One region of the Streptomyces sp. AM25 genome, then DNA from elsewhere that is predicted to be linked to it. Evidence: predicted binding sites of a transcription regulator. Region 1 holds the regulator's gene; the other holds the start of a gene.

Region 1 (9,133 bases):
CGAGTTCGGCGACCAGCAGCTGCACGAGCTCGGCCGCCGGAAGTTCACGGGCCAGGCGGTGCCCCTGGCCCGCCCACAGGCCGAGGGCCTGCGGGTCGCCGGCCTCGGCGGCCGCCTTGCGCAGCGGGGCGGTCAGGAAGTGCACCTGCGGATAGGCGGCCGGGGCGTACGGCCCGTGCTCCCGCACGAATCTGTTCACCAGGCCGCGGGCCGGGCGCCCGGAGAAGGCCCGGGTGAGCTCGGTGCGGACGAACAGCGGGTCGGTGAGGGCCTGTTTGTGCAGCGGGTGCGCACCGGACTCGGGGCAGGCGAGGAAGGCCGTGCCCAGCTGGGCGGCGCAGGCACCCGCGGACAGGACGGCGGCGATGTCGGCGCCGCGCATCAGCCCGCCCGCGGCGATCACCGGGATCCGTACCGTCTCGCGCAGCTGCGCCAGCAGGGACAGCAGGCCGAGGCCCGCGCCGGCCCCGTCCGCGTGCGGGTCGTCGTGGTGGGTGCCCTGGTGGCCGCCGGCCTCGACGCCCTGGGCGCACACCGCGTCCGCGCCGGCCCGCCGGGCCGCCTCCGCCTCGGCGGGCGAGGTCACGGTGACGACGGTGCGGGTGCCGGCCGCGGCGAGGGCCGCGACGGCCTCGGGGGACGGGCAGCCGAAGGTGAAGGAGACGACCGGGACGGGGTCGTCGAGGAGGATGGCGAGCTTGGCCTCGCAGGCGTCGTCGGCATCGCGGTCCCACTCGCCGAGGGGGGTGTCGTACCAGGTGGCCTCGGCGGCCAGCTGCTCGGCGTAGACCTCGACCGCGGCCGGGTCGGCGGCGGGGGGCTGCGGCAGGAACAGGTTGACGCCGAAGGGGCGCGAGGTGAGCGCGCGGAGCTGCTTGATCTCCTCGTACATGGCGGCCGGGGTCTTGTACCCGGCGGCCAGGAAGCCGAGACCGCCGGCCTCGGAGACGGCGGCGGCCAGCGCGGGGCGGCTCGCGCCACCGGCCATGGGGGCCTGCACGACGGGGTGCGGGAACAGGTCGCTCAGGGGAGCCATGCCGACATCGTTGCACAGGCTCCCGATCACCGGGCGGGCCGGATTCTGCCCGTCCGCCCGGCGACCGGGGACGGCCTAGCGGCCGTTGAACGCATCCTTCAGCCGCGAGAACAGCCCCTGCTGGCCCGGCTTGAACTCGCCCATGGGACGCTCCTCGCCGCGCAGCTTCGCCAACTGGCGCAGCAGGTCCTCCTGCTGCGGGTCCAGCTTCCCGGGCGTCTGCACCTCGACGTGCACGACCAGGTCGCCCCGGCCGCCGCCGCGCAGGTGCGTGACGCCGCGCTGGTGCAGCGGGATCGACTGGCCGGACTGGGTGCCGGGCCGGATGTCGATCTCCTCGACGCCGTCCAGCGTCTCCAGCGGCACCTTGGTGCCGAGCGCCGCCGCCGTCATCGGAATGGTGACCGTGCAGTGCAGGTCGTCGCCGCGGCGCTGGAAGACGGAGTGCGGCTTCTCGTGGATCTCCACGTAGAGGTCGCCCGCCGGGCCGCCGCCCGGGCCGACCTCGCCCTCGCCCGCGAGCTGGATGCGGGTGCCGTTGTCCACACCGGCCGGGATCTTGACCGTGAGCGTGCGGTGCGACCGCACGCGGCCGTCGCCCGCGCACTCCGGGCAGGGGGTGGGGACGACCGTCCCGAAGCCCTGGCACTGGGGGCAGGGGCGGGAGGTCATGACCTGGCCCAGGAAGGACCGCGTGACCTGCGAGACCTCGCCGCGGCCGCGGCACATGTCACAGGTCTGGGCGGACGTGCCGGGGGCCGCGCCCTCGCCGCTGCAGGTGGTGCAGACGACGGCCGTGTCGACCTGGATGTCCTTGGTGGTGCCGAAGGCGGCCTCGTTGAGGTCGACCTCTATGCGGATCATGGCGTCCTGGCCGCGCCGCGTCCGCGAGCGGGGCCCGCGCTGCGACGCCTGGCCGAAGAAGGCGTCCATGATGTCCGAGAAGTTGCCGAAACCGGCGCCGAAGCCGCCGGCCGCACCCGCGCCGCCCGAGGAGGACAGCGGGTCCCCGCCGAGGTCGTAGACCTGCTTCTTCTGCGGGTCCGACAACACCTCGTAGGCGGCGTTGATCTCCTTGAACCGCTCCTGCGTCTTCGGGTCCGGATTGACGTCCGGATGCAGCTCGCGAGCGAGGCGGCGGAAGGCCTTCTTGATCTCGTCCGGCGAGGCGTCGCGGCGGACGCCCAGGACCGCGTAGTAGTCCGTGGCCACTTACGACTCCGCCAGGATCTGTCCGACGTAACGTGCCACTGCGCGTACCGCTCCCATCGTTCCGGGGTAGTCCATGCGGGTCGGTCCGACCACGCCGAGTTTGGCGACTGCCTCGTCGCCCGAACCGTAGCCGACGGCGACCACCGATGTGGAGTTGAGTCCCTCGTGGGCAATCTCATGACCGATGCGCACGGTCATCCGCGAGTCCTTGGCCTCGCCGAGCAGCTTGAGCAGCACGACCTGCTCCTCCAACGCCTCCAGCACGGGCCGGATCGTCAGCGGGAAGTCATGACCGAAACGAGTGAGGTTGGCGGTGCCGCCGATCATCAGCCGTTCCTCGGTCTCCTCGACGAGGGTCTCCAGCAGGGTCGCGAGCACCGTGGAAACGGTTCCGCGTTCGTCCTGCTCGAAGGACTCGGGGAGGTCCTGCACCAGCGGCGGCACATCGGTGAACCGCCGCCCCACGACCCGGCTGTTGAGCCGCGCCCGAAGATCCGCCAGCGCGTTCTCCCCGAAGGGCGCCGGGCAGTCGACCATACGCTGTTCGACGCGCCCGGTGTCCGTGATGAGGACGAGCATGATGCGGGCGGGAGCGAGCGAGAGCAGCTCCACGTGCCGCACGGTCGAACGGGTCAGCGAGGGGTACTGCACCACCGCGACCTGCCGGGTCAGCTGCGCCAGCAGCCGCACCGTACGGGCCACGACATCGTCGAGGTCGACGGCACCGTCCAGGAAGTTCTGGATGGCGCGCCGCTCGGCCGACGACAGGGGCTTGACACCCGCCAGCTTGTCGACGAAGAGGCGGTAGCCCTTGTCGGTCGGGATCCGGCCCGCGCTGGTGTGGGGCTGGGCGATGAAGCCCTCGTCCTCCAGGGCGGCCATGTCGTTGCGCACGGTGGCCGGGGAGACGCCCAGCCGGTGGCGCTCGGTGAGGGCCTTGGAGCCCACGGGCTCCTCGGTGCCCACATAGTCCTGGACGATGGCGCGCAGTACCTCAAGCCTGCGTTCACTCAGCACCGCGCGCACCTCCAGTCAGTGGTCCAGCCGTCTTGCGGGTTCTGCAGGGACCGTTCCTTGGCACTCAATGGTCACGAGTGCCAGATCCCTTCAGCCAGTGTACGGCCGGGCACCACGGCCGGGGCAAGGGCCGCCCCCGCCGCGCGCCCGCGGGCCGGGCAACGGTACCGCGCTGCGGCTACCGTCACCGCATGGGAACTCAAGGGGAAACGGGCGCCGCGGAAGCGCGCTGGGAACGGCTCGCGCCGGGCGTCGCCCGCCGCCGGATGCCGGGCTGGGACGAGACCATCGGGGCGATCGCGGGCAGCACGGGCGTGCTCGTCGTCGACACCGGGGCCACGCTGCACGCGGGGGCGGAGATCCGGCACGAGGTGACGGAACTCTTCGGTCTGCCCGTGACGCACATCGCGCTCACACATCCGCATTTCGATCACGTGCTGGGCACGGCCGCGTTCTCGGGCGTACAGGTGTACGGGGCCGTGGGTCTCGACGAACTGATGCTGCGCGAGCGGGAGGACATCCGGCGCTCCGCGGAAGCGCAAGGCGTGGACCCCGAGGAGGCGGCCGAGGCCGCGGACCTGCTGGTCCTGCCGCACCACCCGGTCTCCGGGGAGATCGCGGTCGACCTGGGCGGCCGGCGGGTCCTGCTGGCCAACGCCGGCCCCGGGCACACCGCCCACGACCTGGCCGTCCTCGCGGTCGGCCGGGACGGGGCCCCGGACGTCGTCTTCTGCGGCGACCTGGTCGAGGAGTCGGGCGAGCCCCAGGCGGGCCGCGACGCCCTGCCGCACGCCTGGCCGGCGGCCCTGGACCGGCTGCTGGCGCTCGGCGGGGAGGACGCGCTCTACGTGCCCGGGCACGGGGCCGTGGTGGATGCGGGGTTCGTGCGGAGGCAACGTGACGAGCTGGCGGCGCGCTTCGGTGTCGCGTGAGCGGGATCGTGATCATCAACCACAATGGCCCGCATGAAGCGCTACAGCCCTGACCTCACCCCACCCTGGAAGCGGACGGCGCCCGCGCCGGAGGTTCCGGCCGAGCCGGACCTCGTTGTGGAAGAGGTCACAACGGGCTTCTGCGGGGCGGTGATCCGCTGCGAGAAGACGGCACAGGGCTTGACGGTGACCCTGGAGGACCGTTTCGGGAAGCATCGCGTGTTCCCGATGGAACAGCGCGGCTTCCTGCTGGAGGGGCGGGTGGTGACGCTCGTCCGCCCGGCGTCGGTGCCGCCCGCCGCCCCGGCCCGCACCGCCTCCGGCTCCCTCGCCGTCCCCGGCGCCCGGGCCCGGGTCGCCCGGGCGGGCCGGATCTACGTCGAGGGCCGGCACGACGCGGAGCTCGTGGAGCGGGTCTGGGGCGACGACCTGCGCATCGAGGGCGTGGTCGTCGAATACCTGGAGGGCATCGACGATCTCCCGTCCATCGTCCGGTCGTTCGCCCCGGGACCGGATGCGCGCCTGGGCGTCCTGGTGGACCACTTGGTTCCGGGTTCGAAGGAGTCGCGCATCGCGGCGGAGGTGACGGGGGAGCATGTACTGGTGGTGGGCCACCCGTACGTGGACGTGTGGGAGGCGGTGAAGCCGGCGTCGGTCGGCATCGCCGGGTGGCCGCGCGTGCCGCGCGGGGAGGACTGGAAGACGGGGGTGTGCCAGCAGCTGGGGTGGCCCGAGAACACGGGGGCGGCTTGGCAGCGGATTCTGGGGGCGGTGCGGAGCTACAAGGACCTGGAGCCGGAGCTGCTGGGGCGGGTCGAGGAGCTGATCGACTTCGTGACGGTGGGGGTTTAACGCGGGTTGCCGGGCAGGGTCTTGAAGTCCGAGGTGTCCAGAGTGATGCCCAGCATTTCGAGGGGGACCGGGTCACCGAACTTGCTGGTGCGCACCGCTGCGTAGTCGGCTTGGTCCCCAGCGCCGACCGGCTCCGTGAGCAGCATGCACGTGGCGGCGAATGGGTCGACGATCAAGTAGGCGGGCACCTGCCCAGCCGCGTACATCGACCGCTTGGTGTTGTAGTCGCGCAGAGCGCTGGTCTTCGAGACGACCTCCAAGAGCAACGTGGCTGCCGCCGCGGGCACGAGCCGCCCGGGGCCCTCAACCGCACCTTGCTCCACCACCACGAGATCCGGTTGCGGCTCACTGTCCTCGCCCGGGATGGCGATGTCCTGCGTCTGGAGCGGCCACCAACGATCACCGGGGATCTGCCGCAGAACAGACAGAACGATCAAGTTGTGGACCACGTCGGGCCCCGCCATCATCACGATTTCCCCCCGCAGAAGCTCGACCTTGTACCGCTCGAACACCTCGGGGTGCTCGTCGATAAAGGCGATCATTTCTTCATCCACAGCGGTCATCTCCGTGGTCCTCCACATCCGCCGCGTGTCAGTTGACGGCAGCCTATGGAAAGCGTAGGCAGACGCACGGCCTATGCGCCCTTGTTCACCCGAACAGGTAATCAGTCCACCAAGTCCCGCACCACCGCATCCGCCAACAGCCGCCCCCGCAGGGTCAGCACGGCCCGCCCGTCCTCGTACGCCCCGGCCTCCAGCAGCCCCTCCCCCAGCGCCCGCTCCGCCGCCGCGCGCCCCGCCGGCTTCAGCAGCCCCAGCGGACACCCGTCCACCAGCCGCAGCTCCAGCAGCACCCGCTCCACGCGCCGGTCCTCCTCCGGCAGCACTTCCCGCCCCGCCCCCGGGGAACGGCCCTCGCTCAGCGCCTGCGCGTACGCACCCGGGTGCTTGACGTTCCACCAGCGCACCCCGCCCACGTGCGAGTGGGCGCCGGGGCCCGCGCCCCACCAGTCGGCGCCGCGCCAGCACAGCTCGTTGTGCCGGCAGCGGCCGGCCTCGCTCGTGGCCCAGTTCGAGACCTCGTACCAGGCGAAGCCCGCCGCCGACAGCGCCTCCTCCGCGATCAGGTAGCGGTCGGCGTGCACGTCGTCGTCCGTCATCGGGACCTCGCCGCGCCGGATGCGGCGCGCCAGCTGCGTGCCCTCCTCCACGATCAGCGCGTACGCCGAGACGTGGTCCGGACCGGCTCCGACGGCGGCGTCCAGGGAGGCCCGCCAGTCCTCGTCGGTCTCCCCCGGCGTGCCGTAGATCAGGTCGAGGTTGACGTGGTCGAAGCCCGCCGCACGGGCCTCGGCCACGCACGCCTCGGGGCGGCCGGGCGTGTGCGTGCGGTCGAGGATCTTCAGCACGTGCTGCCGGGCGCTCTGCATGCCGAAGGAGACCCGGTTGAAGCCGGCCTCCCGCAGCTCCGCCAGGTAGCGCGGGTCGACGGACTCGGGGTTGGCCTCCGTGGTGATCTCGGCGCCGGGCGCCAGGCCGAACTCCTCGCGGATCGCGGCCAGCATCCGGCCGAGGTCGGCGGCGGGCAGCAGGGTGGGCGTGCCGCCGCCGATGAAGACGGTCTCGACCGGGCGCGGGTCGTCGCCCAGCACCTTCCGGGCGAGGCGGATCTCCTCGGCCAGCGTGTCCGCGTAGTTGTCGCGGGAGGCCAGGGCGCCGCCGGAGCCGCGCAGCTCGCTCGCGGTGTAGGTGTTGAAGTCGCAGTACCCGCAGCGCGTGGCGCAGTAGGGGACGTGCAGGTAGAACCCGAGCGGCCGCTGCCCGGCGCCGTCGAGGGCGTGGCGGGGCAGCGTCCCGTCCGCGGGCATGGGCTCGCCGTCAGGCAGTACGGAAGGCATGCCCCCATTGTCCGGCATCCGGCGCCGGACCCGTCCTCACTGCTCGCGGGCGCCCTCGTACATCTCCTCGATCAGGTTCTTGTACGCGCGCTCGACCACCGGCCGCTTGAGCTTGAGGCTCGGGGTCAGCTCGCCGTGCTCGATGTCGAGGTCGCGCGGCAGCAGCCGGAACTTCTTGATCGTCTGCCAGCGCTGCAGTCCCTCGTTGAGGCGGCGCACGTAGCCGTCGATGAGCTCCTCGGTCTCCTTCGCGGCGACCACCTCCGCGTAGGGGCGGCCCTCCAGGCCGTGCTCCTTGGCCCAGCCCAGGATGGCGGGCTCGTCGAGGGCGATGAGCGCGGTGCAGTAGTTCCGGTCGGCGCCGTGGACGAGGATGTTGGAGACGAACGGGCACACGGCCTTGAACCGGCCCTCGATCTCGGCGGGGGCGATGTACTTGCCGCCCGAGGTCTTGATCAGGTCCTTCTTGCGGTCGGTGATGCGCAGGTAGCCGTCCGGGGAGAGCTCGCCGATGTCGCCGGTGTGGAACCAGCCGTCGGACTCCAGGACCTCGGCGGTGCGCTCGGGCTGCCCGTGGTAGGCCTCCATCACGCCGGGGCTGCGCAGCAGGATCTCCCCGTCGTCGGCGATGCGGACCTCGGTGCCGGGCAGCGGCTTGCCGACGGTGCCGGTGCGGTAGGCCTCGCCGGGGTTGACGAAGCTGGCGGCGCTGGTCTCGGTGAGGCCGTAGCCCTCCAGGATGTGGATGCCGGCGCCGGCGAAGAAGTAGCCGATGTCGGGGGCGAGGGCGGAGGCGCCGGAGATGCAGGCGCGCAGCCGGCCGCCGAAGGCCGCGCGGATCTTGGTGTAGACGAGGGCGTCGGCGATCCGGTGCCGGGCGGCGAGGCCGAAGGGGACGGCCTTGCTGCCGGTGCGGCGGAAGTTGTCCTGCTGCGCCTTGGCGTACTCGCGGGCGGTGTCCGCGGCCCAGCGGAAGATCTTGTACTGGGCGCCGCCGCCCGCGCGGGCCTTGGTGGCGACGCCGTTGTAGACCTTCTCGAAGATGCGCGGCACGGCGGCCATGTAGGTGGGCCGGACGACGGGCAGATTCTCGATGATCTTGTCGACGCGGCCGTCGACGGCGGTGACGTGCCCGACGCTGATCTGCCCGGTGGTGAGCACCTTGCCGAAGACGTGCGCGAGGGGCAGCCACAGGTACTGCACGTCGTCGGGGCGCACCAGCTGGGTGGCCTCGATGGCGCGGGACATGTAGGCCCAGGCGTCGTGCCGCAGCCGTACGCCCTTGGGGCGGCCGGTGGTGCCCGAGGTGTAGATCAGGGTGGCGAGCTGCTCGGGGCGCAGGGCGGCGATCCGGTCGGTGACGGCGTCGGGGTGGGCCTTGAGGTACTCGGCGCCGCGGCGCTCCAGCTCGGCGAGGGAGAGGACCCAGTCCTCGGGGTCGTCCTCGTCCGCCGGGACGTCCGTCTCGTCGATCACCACGACATGGGCGAGCGCGGGGAGTTCGGCGCGGTGCCGGCGGGCCTTGGCGAGCTGGGCGGCGTCCTCGGCGATGAGGACGCGGCTCTCGGAGTCGGCGAGCATGTACGCCGACTCCTCGGCGTTGGTGCTCGGGTAGACGGGCGTGGTGGCGGCGCCCGCGCACATGATGCCGAGGTCGGCGAGGATCCACTCGACCCGGGTGGAGGAGGCGAGGGCGACCCGCTCCTCGGGCTGCACCCCGAGGGTGATCAGGCCGGCGGCGGCGGCGAGGACCCGGTCGGCGGCCTGGCGCCAGGTGAGCGAGGCCCAGTCGTCGGGGCCCTGGCCGGAGGGAGCCGGCACCGGGTGGCGGTAGGCCTCCGCATCCGGTGTGGCAGCGACCCGTTCGAGGAACAGCGACGCCACGGAGGGCGGCCGGTTCTCGATCAACGTCTGTGTCTCCGTCACGGCATCCTCCGGGGTCCCGCTTCGTTGCTGGTGACTCGTGAGTAACCTTCCAAACAGTGATCAGACTAGAGCCGTTGGGCCCATGGCGTAAGAGCTGAAGAAAGCCTTGTTGAAGCTGTGACCGGCGGGACGGATGTCCCCGAATACGGCAATTGCCCGCCCCGGTACGGGACGGGCAATTGCCGTGCGGAGCGGCCCGGGGCGTTACTTCTTGCCCTTCTCGCCGCCGCCGTCGTCGGTGGACAGCACCGCGATGAAGGC
Region 2 (9,133 bases), on a different contig from region 1:
TGCCGCGGCTGTGGCCGTGGGCGCTGTCCACGACCAGGAAGTCCGCACCGGCCTCGACCAGCGCCTGGGCGCGCTCGAAGGCCTCGGCGCCGACGCCGACCGCAGCACCGACGATCAGCCGGCCGCCGGCGTCCTTCGCGGCGTTCGGGTACTGCTCGGCCTTGACGAAGTCCTTGACCGTGATGAGGCCCTTGAGCACGCCGGCGTCGTCCACCAGCGGCAGCTTCTCGATCTTGTGGCGGCGGAGCAGCTCGATCGCGGCCTCGCCGGAGATCCCGACCTTGCCCGTGACCAGCGGCATCGGGGTCATGACCTCGCGGACCTGACGGCTGCGGTCCAGCTCGAAGGCCATGTCGCGGTTGGTGACGATGCCGAGCAGCTTGTTCGCCCCGTCGGTGACGGGCACGCCGCTGATCCGGAACTTCGCACAAAGCGCGTCCGCCTCGGCCAGCGTGGCGTCGGGGCGGACGGTGATCGGGTCCGAGACCATGCCGGACTCGGAGCGCTTGACAAGGTCGACCTGGTTGGCCTGGTCCTCGATGGAGAGGTTGCGGTGCAGCACGCCCGCGCCGCCCTGGCGGGCCATGGCGATGGCCATGCGCGCCTCGGTGACCTTGTCCATCGCGGCGGACAGCAGCGGGATGTTCACCTGCACGTTGCGCGAGACGCGGGAAGCGGTGTCGACGGTGTTGGGCAGCACCTCGGAGGCGCCCGGCAGCAACAGGACGTCGTCGTATGTCAGACCGAGCATCGCGAACTTCGCGGGCATACCGTCGACGTTGTCAGTCATGACACCTTCTCCAATGGTCTTGCATCAGCGAGGACTCCCATGCTAACGGGCGCCACGCGTGTCCCATTCCACTATGGCTGAGTCCCGCATCACTTGGACATTCCTCCAACCACCGTGCCGCAGGTGCCCTTTTACTGCTCCGCGAGGGCCCGCAACCGGCTGAGCGCCCGGTGCTGGGCGACCCGGACCGCGCCCGGCGACATGCCCAGCATCTGCCCGGTCTCCTCGGCCGTCAGCCCCACCGCGACCCTCAGCAGCACCAGCTCGCGCTGGTTCTCCGGAAGGTTGGCCAGCAGCTTCTTGGCCCACTCCGCATCGCTGCTGAGCAGTGCCCGCTCCTCCGGCCCGAGCGAGTCGTCGGGCTGCTCGGGCATCTCGTCGGAGGGCACGGCCGTGCTGCCGGGGTGACGCATGGCGGCCCGCTGGAGGTCGGCGACCTTGTGGGCTGCGATGGCCACGACGAAGGCCTCGAAGGGACGCCCGGTGTCCCGGTAGCGCGGCAGCGCACAGAGCACCGCCAGGCAGACCTCCTGCGCCAGGTCGTCCACGAAGTGCCGGGCGTCGCCCGGCAGACGCGACAGCCGCGTGCGGCAGTAGCGCAGCGCGAGAGGGTGCACCAGGGCGAGCAGATCGTGAGTGGCCCGCCGGTCTCCCTCGACGGCACGGGCGACGAGGGCGCCGATCTCCCCCGGACCTGTGGCCACAGGAGGCCCCGGGATCTCGTCGTCGCGCATCGGTCCATGGTGCCTTGACGCCGGACGATCCGTGGCACCGCCCTCATTGTTGTGCATCGAACCGTTACGCGTCGGTGTCGTCGCACTCACGTCTCGCGTCGCCCCCTTCCGGGTATACCCGCCCCACGCCCACGACTCCCCCGATAGCTTGTGCCCATGCCACGGGGCACGGGACCAGGCCTGTCCGTCATGAGGTCTCTCCCGGCCGGGCGAGAAGCACCGGCCTGTGCCGGGGACGGGGAGGAGTCACAACTCCAAGGATGCGGCATCCGTCGGAGTTTCGGCGTCCGGCGCGGACGCGGTGAGGTCGCGGTGCGCACCGCCTGCCCGGTGACGCGCAACGCGACCGCACGGCGCTGCGCGCCACACGCGTCTAGCGGACCAGGCCCCACCGGAAGCCGAGTGCCACCGCGTGCGCCCGGTCCGAGGCGCCCAGCTTCTTGAACAGGCGGCGCGCATGCGTCTTCACGGTGTCCTCGGAGAGGAACAGCTCGCGGCCGATCTCGGCGTTGGAGCGGCCGTGGCTCATGCCCTCCAGCACCTGGATCTCGCGCGCGGTGAGCGTGGGCGCGGCACCCATCTCCGCCGAGCGCAGCCTGCGCGGGGCGAGCCGCCAGGTGGGATCGGCGAGCGCCTGCGTCACGGTGGCCCGCAGCTCGGCGCGCGAGGCGTCCTTGTGCAGGTAGCCGCGCGCACCGGCGGCGACGGCGAGGGCCACCCCGTCGAGATCCTCCGCGACGGTGAGCATGATGATGCGGGCGCCGGGGTCGGCGGAGAGGAGCCGGCGCACGGTCTCCACACCGCCGAGGCCGGGCATGCGTACGTCCATCAGAATCAGATCCGAACGATCGGCGCCCCAGCGGCGGAGGACTTCCTCGCCGTTGGCCGCCGTCGTCACGCGCTCGACGCCGGGCACGGTCGCCACCGCACGACGGAGCGCCTCTCGGGCAAGCGGGGAGTCGTCGCAGACGAGGACGGATGTCATGGCCGTCCTCCGCAGCTGATGCGCGTCACCTTGAGCCTCCAGGCTGGTACTGATCGTCACCTGTGCGATCGACGAGACGCCGGAAGATACCGACAAGCTCCACCAAGCCCGGACACCCGCCCGACCGCTTGATTTCGTCAACCGCCTCCGCACTCTCAACGACGGTCACCCGAAAGAGTTACGGGCTCGGTCGGCCACGTTCGGCACTCTACGTGAAGGCGCGGACACGGAGCAGGGCGCACGGGGAATACGCGGGGAGACGGGCCGCCTCTGTTCCGACTTATGCCCCATTTGCTCGGTTGGAGCCGCTTTTCTTCCCATTCGCCGCTATCTGTGGCTAGATTCGCAATGAGTCATATTTTCATCTGCTCGGATGGCAGTTGAAAAGTGCATGTCACGCACATCGCTTCGACACATCGGTTCCGATCGCTTCGAGGGGATAGTCATGGCAGATTTCTCCCGCCTTCCCGGCCCCAACGCCGACCTCTGGGACTGGCAGCTGCTGGCGGCGTGCCGCGGAGTCGACAGCTCCCTCTTCTTCCATCCCGAGGGCGAACGGGGCGCGGCCCGCAGCGCCCGGGAGACCTCTGCGAAAGAGGTGTGCATGCGCTGCCCGGTGCGCGCCGAGTGCGCGGCGCACGCGCTGGCGGTGCGCGAGCCCTACGGCGTGTGGGGCGGCCTCACCGAGGACGAGCGGGAGGAGCTGATGGGGCGCGCCCGGCACCGGTCCATCACCGCGACCGGCTCCATGACTGCTTAAACGTTTCTCCTCGCGCCTCTCCGCCCCTGCGCACGCCTCAGTGCCTCGGCGACCCGGTGACCCGGCGCCTCAGCGCCGCGTCGCCTCCGTCAGCCGGTCCAGCATGGCCCCGACGGCCGGGACCCGCTCCAGGTCCGGCAGGGTGAGGGCCACGATCTCGCGCTGCACCAGGGGCTCCACCGGCACCGTGCGCGCCCCCATGGGCACCACGGACTCCAGCGCCAGCTCGGGCATCACGGCAACCCCGAGCCCCGCGCCCACCAGCCCGAAGACCGCCGGGTAGTCGTCCGTCGCGAAGTCGATCCGGGGCGTGAAGCCCGCGCTCTCGCAGACCTCGACCAGGTGCCGCCGGCAGCGCGGGCAGCCCGCGATCCACGGCTCCCCCGCCAGCTCGCCGATCCCGATCCGGTCCGCCTCCGCCAGCTGGTGACCCTCCGGGAGCACGCCGACGAGCCGGTCGGTCAGCAGCGGCCGGACGACGAGGTCGTCCCACTCCTCGCGGGCCGCCCGGCCGTCGCCGCGCACCTCGACCTCGGGGTAGCGGAAGGCCAGGGCGATCTCGCAGTCGCCCTCGCGCAGCATCTCCACGGAACGCCCCGGCTCGGCCTCGACCAGCGAGACCCGGGTACCGGGGTGCGCGGCCCGCATCGCCGCCAGGGCGGAGGGCACCAGCGCCGAGCTGCCGCTGGGGAACGACACCAGCCGCACCCGCCCCGCGCGCAGGCCCGCGATCGCCGCGACCTCCTCCTCGGCGGCGGTCAGCCCGGCCAGGATGCCCGTCGCGTGCCGGACGAGCGCCTCGCCCGCCTGAGTCAGCCGCATCTCGCGGCCCGCGCGGATCAGCAGGGGGGTGCCCGTGGACTGCTCCAGGGCCTTCATCTGCTGGCTGACGGCGGGCTGGGTGCAGCCCAGCTCGCGGGCCGCGGCGGAGAACGAACCGGTGGTGGCCACGGCGCGCAGCACCCTCAGATGACGTGCCTCGATCATGCCTTTGAGCATAAGCCCGGCTTGGGGGGTCTACGGTCAAAACTTCTCGACGCTTTGACCAGGGGCCCCTACTCTGAGGCCCATGCACCTGCTCTCCGTGAACGTCGGACACACCCGGACCACGGCGGACCGCCCGGGCGCCCCGGGCTTCGCCGGCGGCATCGGCACCGGCATCGACAAGCGGCCCGTGACGGGCCCGGTCGCGGTGGCCGCCCCCGGCCCGAAGGGCACCGCGGGCAGCGGCCTGGCCGGTGACGAGGTGGTCCACCTCGAGCACCACGGCGGGAACGACCAGGCCGTCTACGCCTTCGCCCGCGAGGATCTCGACGGCTGGGAGCGGGAGTTGGGGCGCACCCTGCCGCCCGGCTCCTTCGGCGAGAACCTCACCACCGCCGGGGTCGACGTCAGCGGCGCCCGCATCGGCGAGCGCTGGCGCATCGGGCGGGATCTGGTGCTGGAGGTCTCCGCGCCGCGCATCCCCTGCCGCACGTTCGCCGACTGGCTGGGCGAGACGGGCTGGGTCAGGCGGTTCACGCAGGCCGCCGCGCCGGGCGCGTATCTGCGGGTCGTCGAGCCGGGCGAGATCCGCGCGGGCGACCCGGTGACCGTCGTGCACCGGCCGGAGCACGAGGTGTCCGTCTCCTTCGTCTTCCGTGCGCTCACCACCGAACGCGCCCTGCTGCCCCGCGTCCTGGCGGCCGGCGAGGCGCTGCCCGACGAGACCCGGCGGAAGGCCGCCGAGTGGACGGCCCGTCAAGCGGCGGGCCCGGAGGGGGGAAAGGAGCCGCCGGAAGGCAGCCGCGAGGGGGCGGCGAGCACTAACGTTCCCGTATGACGACTGCACTGATCACGGGAGCAACCGCGGGCATCGGCGCGGCCTTTGCACGGCGCCTCGCAGCCGACGGGCACAACCTCGTACTCGTGGCCCGCGACGAGAAACGGCTGCACGAGCAGGCGACCGAGCTGCACGACCGGCACGGCGTGGAGGCCGAGGTGCTGCGCGCCGACCTGGCGGAGGACGCGGGCATCGCCGCGGTCGAGAAGCGGCTCGCGGACCGGAAGCATCCGGTGGACCTGCTGGTCAACAACGCGGGATTCGGCAACAAGGGCGCCTTCCTCGACGTGCCGATGGCCGACGAGCTCAAGATGCTCAAGGTGCACTGCGAGGCGGTGCTGCGGCTGACCTCGGCCGCGGTGGGCGTGATGCGGGAGCGCAGGCGCGGTGGCGTGGTGAACGTGGCGTCGGTGGCCGCGTTCGTCCCGCGGGGCACCTACGGCGCGAGCAAGGCGTGGGTCGTGCAGTTCACGCAGGGCGCCGCGCGGGACCTGGCGGGGAGCGGGGTGCGGCTGATGGCGCTGTGCCCCGGTTTCGTCCGGACGGAGTTCCACGAGCGGGCGGGGATGGGGACGGACAACATCCCCGGCTGGCTGTGGCTCGACGCCGACCGGCTGGTGGACGCCGCGCTCAAGGACCTGGCGCGCGGGAAGTCGCTGTCCGTACCGGATCCGCGCTACAAGGCGCTGGCCGGACTGACGAAGATCGTGCCGCGCGGGGCGCTCGGCCGGATGACGTCCGTCTCCGGCCGCAAGTACGGGCCGACCCGCTGACGGCAGGCCGCCCGCCGCAGTCGTGACAGGCCGGAGGCCCGGCCCCCTGTGCGGGGTGCCGGGCCTCGGGTGTGCGGAGAGGCATCAGTGCGCGTGACCGTGGCCGTGGCCGGCCTCGGCGGGCTCCTCTTCCTTCTTCTCGACGACCAGGGTCTCGGTCGTGAGCAGCAGGGAGGCGATGGACGCGGCGTTCTCCAGGGCGGAGCGGGTGACCTTGACCGGGTCGATGACGCCGGCCTTCACCAGGTCGCCGTACTCGCCGGTCGCGGCGTTGAAGCCCTGGCCCTTGTCCAGCTCGGCGACCTTGGAGGTGATGACGTAGCCCTCGAGGCCCGCGTTCTCGGCGATCCAGCGCAGCGGCTCGACGACGGCGCGGCGGACGACGGCGACACCGGTGGCCTCGTCGCCCTCCTTGCCCAGGCCGCCCTCCAGCACCTTGGCGGCGTGGACCAGAGCGGAACCGCCACCGGAGACGATGCCCTCCTCGACCGCGGCGCGGGTCGCGGAGATGGCGTCCTCCAGACGGTGCTTCTTCTCCTTGAGCTCGACCTCGGTGGCCGCACCCACGCGGATCACGCAGACGCCGCCGGCGAGCTTGGCGAGGCGCTCCTGGAGCTTCTCACGGTCCCAGTCGGAGTCCGTGGCCTCGATCTCGGCCTTGATCTGGGCGACGCGGCCCGCGACGTCGGCGGAGTTGCCGCCGCCGTCGACGATGGTGGTGTCGTCCTTGGTGATCGTCACGCGGCGGGCGGTGCCCAGCACGTCCAGGCCGACCTGGTCGAGCTTGAGGCCGACCTCCTCGGCGACGACGGTGCCGCCGGTGAGGGTGGCCATGTCGCCGAGCATCGCCTTGCGGCGGTCGCCGAAGCCGGGCGCCTTGACGGCGACGGCGTTGAAGGTGCCGCGGATCTTGTTGACGACGAGGGTCGACAGGGCCTCGCCCTCGACGTCCTCGGCGATGATCAGCAGCGGCTTGGAGGCACCGGCCTGGATGACCTTCTCCAGCAGCGGCAGCAGGTCCTGGATCGAGGCGATCTTGCCCTGGTGGATCAGGATGTACGGGTCGTCGAGGACGGCCTCCATACGCTCCTGGTCGCTGACCATGTACGGCGACAGGTAGCCCTTGTCGAAGGCCATGCCCTCGGTGAAGTCCAGCTCCAGACCGAAGGTGTTGGACTCCTCGACGGTGATGACACCGTCCTTGCCGACCTTGTCCATCGCCTCGGCGATGAGCTCGCCGACCTGCTTGTCCTGGGCGGACAGCGCGGCCACGGCGGCGATGTCGGTCTTGGAGTCGATCGGGCGGGAGGTCGCGAGCAGCTCGTCGGAGACGGCCTTGACCGCGGCGTCGATGCCCTTCTTCAGGGAGGCCGGGGAGGCACCGGCGGCGACGTTGCGCAGACCCTCGCGGACCAGCGCCTGGGCCAGCACGGTGGCGGTGGTGGTGCCGTCGCCCGCGATGTCGTTGGTCTTGGTCGCCACCTCCTTGACGAGCTGGGCGCCCAGGTTCTCGTACGCGTCGTCGAGCTCGACCTCGCGGGCGATGGTCACACCGTCGTTGGTGATGGTGGGAGCGCCGAACTTCTTGTCGATGACGACGTTGCGGCCCTTGGGACCGATCGTCACCTTCACGGTGTCGGCGAGCTTGTTGACGCCGCGCTCAAGGGCGCGACGGGCGTCCTCGTCGAACTTCAGGGTCTTGGCCATGGGTTACGTATCCTTCGCCGTATCTCGCAAACGAACTGCGCCCCCGGCGCCCGGCTCTGCAGGCACGGGAACCAGGGGCGCAGTCAAAAGCCTCGAAAGCCTGTGGCTTCGGGGTGAATTACTTCTCGATGATCGCGAGCACGTCGCGAGCCGAGAGGACGAGGTACTCGTCGCCGTTGTACTTCACCTCGGTGCCGCCGTACTTGCTGTAGAGCACGACGTCGCCGACCTTGACGTCGAGCGGCAGGCGCTCGCCGTTCTCGAAGCGGCCCGGACCGACGGCGAGGACGGCACCCTCCTGGGGCTTCTCCTTCGCGGTGTCCGGGATGACCAGGCCGGAGGCCGTGGTCTGCTCGGCGTCGAGCGGCTGGACCACGATGCGGTCCTCAAGCGGCTTGATGGCAACCTTGGAGCTGGCGGTCGTCACGATCCGACCTCCCCCTTCGGAGATCTCACGGGGTCAATTGTCTGAGGTGGCGACCAGGTGGTTCCGTCGTCGCGGGTGCCGGACCTGCCCGTCGCTGTGTTTGGCACTCACCGGTGGAGAGTGCCAACGGAGCCGAGACTATGACGCGGTTAGCACTCGGTCAAGCGGAGTGCCAATTCGCCGTGCGGCGAGCCATGATCTACCCGGGGGGTGGGGTGCCTACTCCCCTGCCGGGGGGCGGTTTGTCGGCTGCGGGTTGTCGGGGGCTGGTCGCGCCCACGCGGCGGAGCCGCAAATCCAGCAGAGCCCCGCGCCCCTTACGGGGCGCGATCTAGACGTAGTCCTCCAGTCTCGCCACCGTGTAGCCCTGTTTCTGGATGCTGCGCAGCATGTTCGTCACCATCTGCGTCATCGTCGTGCCCTTGAGCTCGGACGGGCCGCGGAAGTGGGCGAGCACGATGTCGCCGGGGTGCAGTCCGCCCCCCTCCGCGTAGCGCATGTCGTTGATCTGCATCGTGGCCTCCCACAGGACGACCGCGCGCACCCCGCAGCCGCCCGCCACGGCGAGGGTCTGGTCGTTGTAGTTGCCGTACGGGGGCCGGAAGAGGACGGGGCGGGTGCCGAACCGCTTCTCCAGGATGTCCTGCTGCCCGCAGATCTCCTTGCGCTGCGCCTCGGCGGAGAGGGTGCGCAGGTTGGGGTGGGTGAGGGTGTGGTTCTGCACGGCGTTGCCGGGGGCGGGGCCCGCGGCGCGGAGCTCGTCGAAGTAGCCGTAGCCGCTGCCGGAGCGGGCGATGCCGTCCGTCAGGAACATCGTGAACGGCAGCTTCAGGTCCTTGGTCATCCTCACGAATTCCGGGTCCTTCTCGGCCCCGTCGTCGAAGGTGAGGAAGACGACCTTGTCGGTGGTCCGCACCCGCCGGACGACCTGCGGGGGCCCGCCGGGCTTCACCGTCGCGGTCAGCCGGGCGGACGGCGGCGCGGGCGGGGGCGCGAGGGGCTTGTCGAGACCCCAGCGGCGGTAGGCGTCGGCGTCGGGCGCGGTGCTGTGGGTAGGAGCGGATGTCTCCGGTCCGGAGGGGTGGGACGAACCCGTCGAACCGTTCGAGCAACCGGACAGCGTGCCCGCGAGGAG

What was found. The regulator HrcA, encoded in region 1, represses chaperone genes, less so after heat shock. The targets are predictions, from matches to a motif close to TTNGCACTCNGNNNNNCNGAGTGCNAA.
Region 2: a site for HrcA is predicted at 8,148-8,174, ahead of groES (co-chaperone GroES). Genes of this name have one in related genera too.

The regions. Positions count from the first base shown of each region.
Region 1 is NZ_JBKIWN010000020.1:85,773-94,905, reverse strand. Features, by position in the region: gene ACLHRZ_RS26115 (nitronate monooxygenase) at 1-1,036, opposite strand, end outside; gene dnaJ (molecular chaperone DnaJ) at 1,112-2,248, opposite strand; gene hrcA (heat-inducible transcriptional repressor HrcA) at 2,249-3,265, opposite strand; gene ACLHRZ_RS26100 (MBL fold metallo-hydrolase) at 3,457-4,197, shown strand; gene ACLHRZ_RS26095 (DUF3097 domain-containing protein) at 4,231-5,049, shown strand; gene ACLHRZ_RS26090 (Uma2 family endonuclease) at 5,046-5,612, opposite strand; gene hemW (radical SAM family heme chaperone HemW) at 5,714-6,946, opposite strand; gene ACLHRZ_RS26080 (AMP-dependent synthetase/ligase) at 6,983-8,872, opposite strand; gene lepA (translation elongation factor 4) at 9,077-9,133, opposite strand, start outside.
Region 2 is NZ_JBKIWN010000139.1:228-9,360, reverse strand. Features, by position in the region: gene guaB (IMP dehydrogenase) at 1-790, opposite strand, end outside; gene ACLHRZ_RS40750 (sigma-70 family RNA polymerase sigma factor) at 922-1,524, opposite strand; gene ACLHRZ_RS40745 (response regulator transcription factor) at 1,898-2,509, opposite strand; gene ACLHRZ_RS40740 (WhiB family transcriptional regulator) at 2,955-3,269, shown strand; gene ACLHRZ_RS40735 (LysR family transcriptional regulator) at 3,339-4,256, opposite strand; gene ACLHRZ_RS40730 (MOSC domain-containing protein) at 4,339-5,091, shown strand; gene ACLHRZ_RS40725 (SDR family NAD(P)-dependent oxidoreductase) at 5,088-5,864, shown strand; gene groL (chaperonin GroEL) at 5,949-7,571, opposite strand; gene groES (co-chaperone GroES) at 7,690-7,998, opposite strand; gene ACLHRZ_RS40710 (polysaccharide deacetylase family protein) at 8,330-9,133, opposite strand, start outside.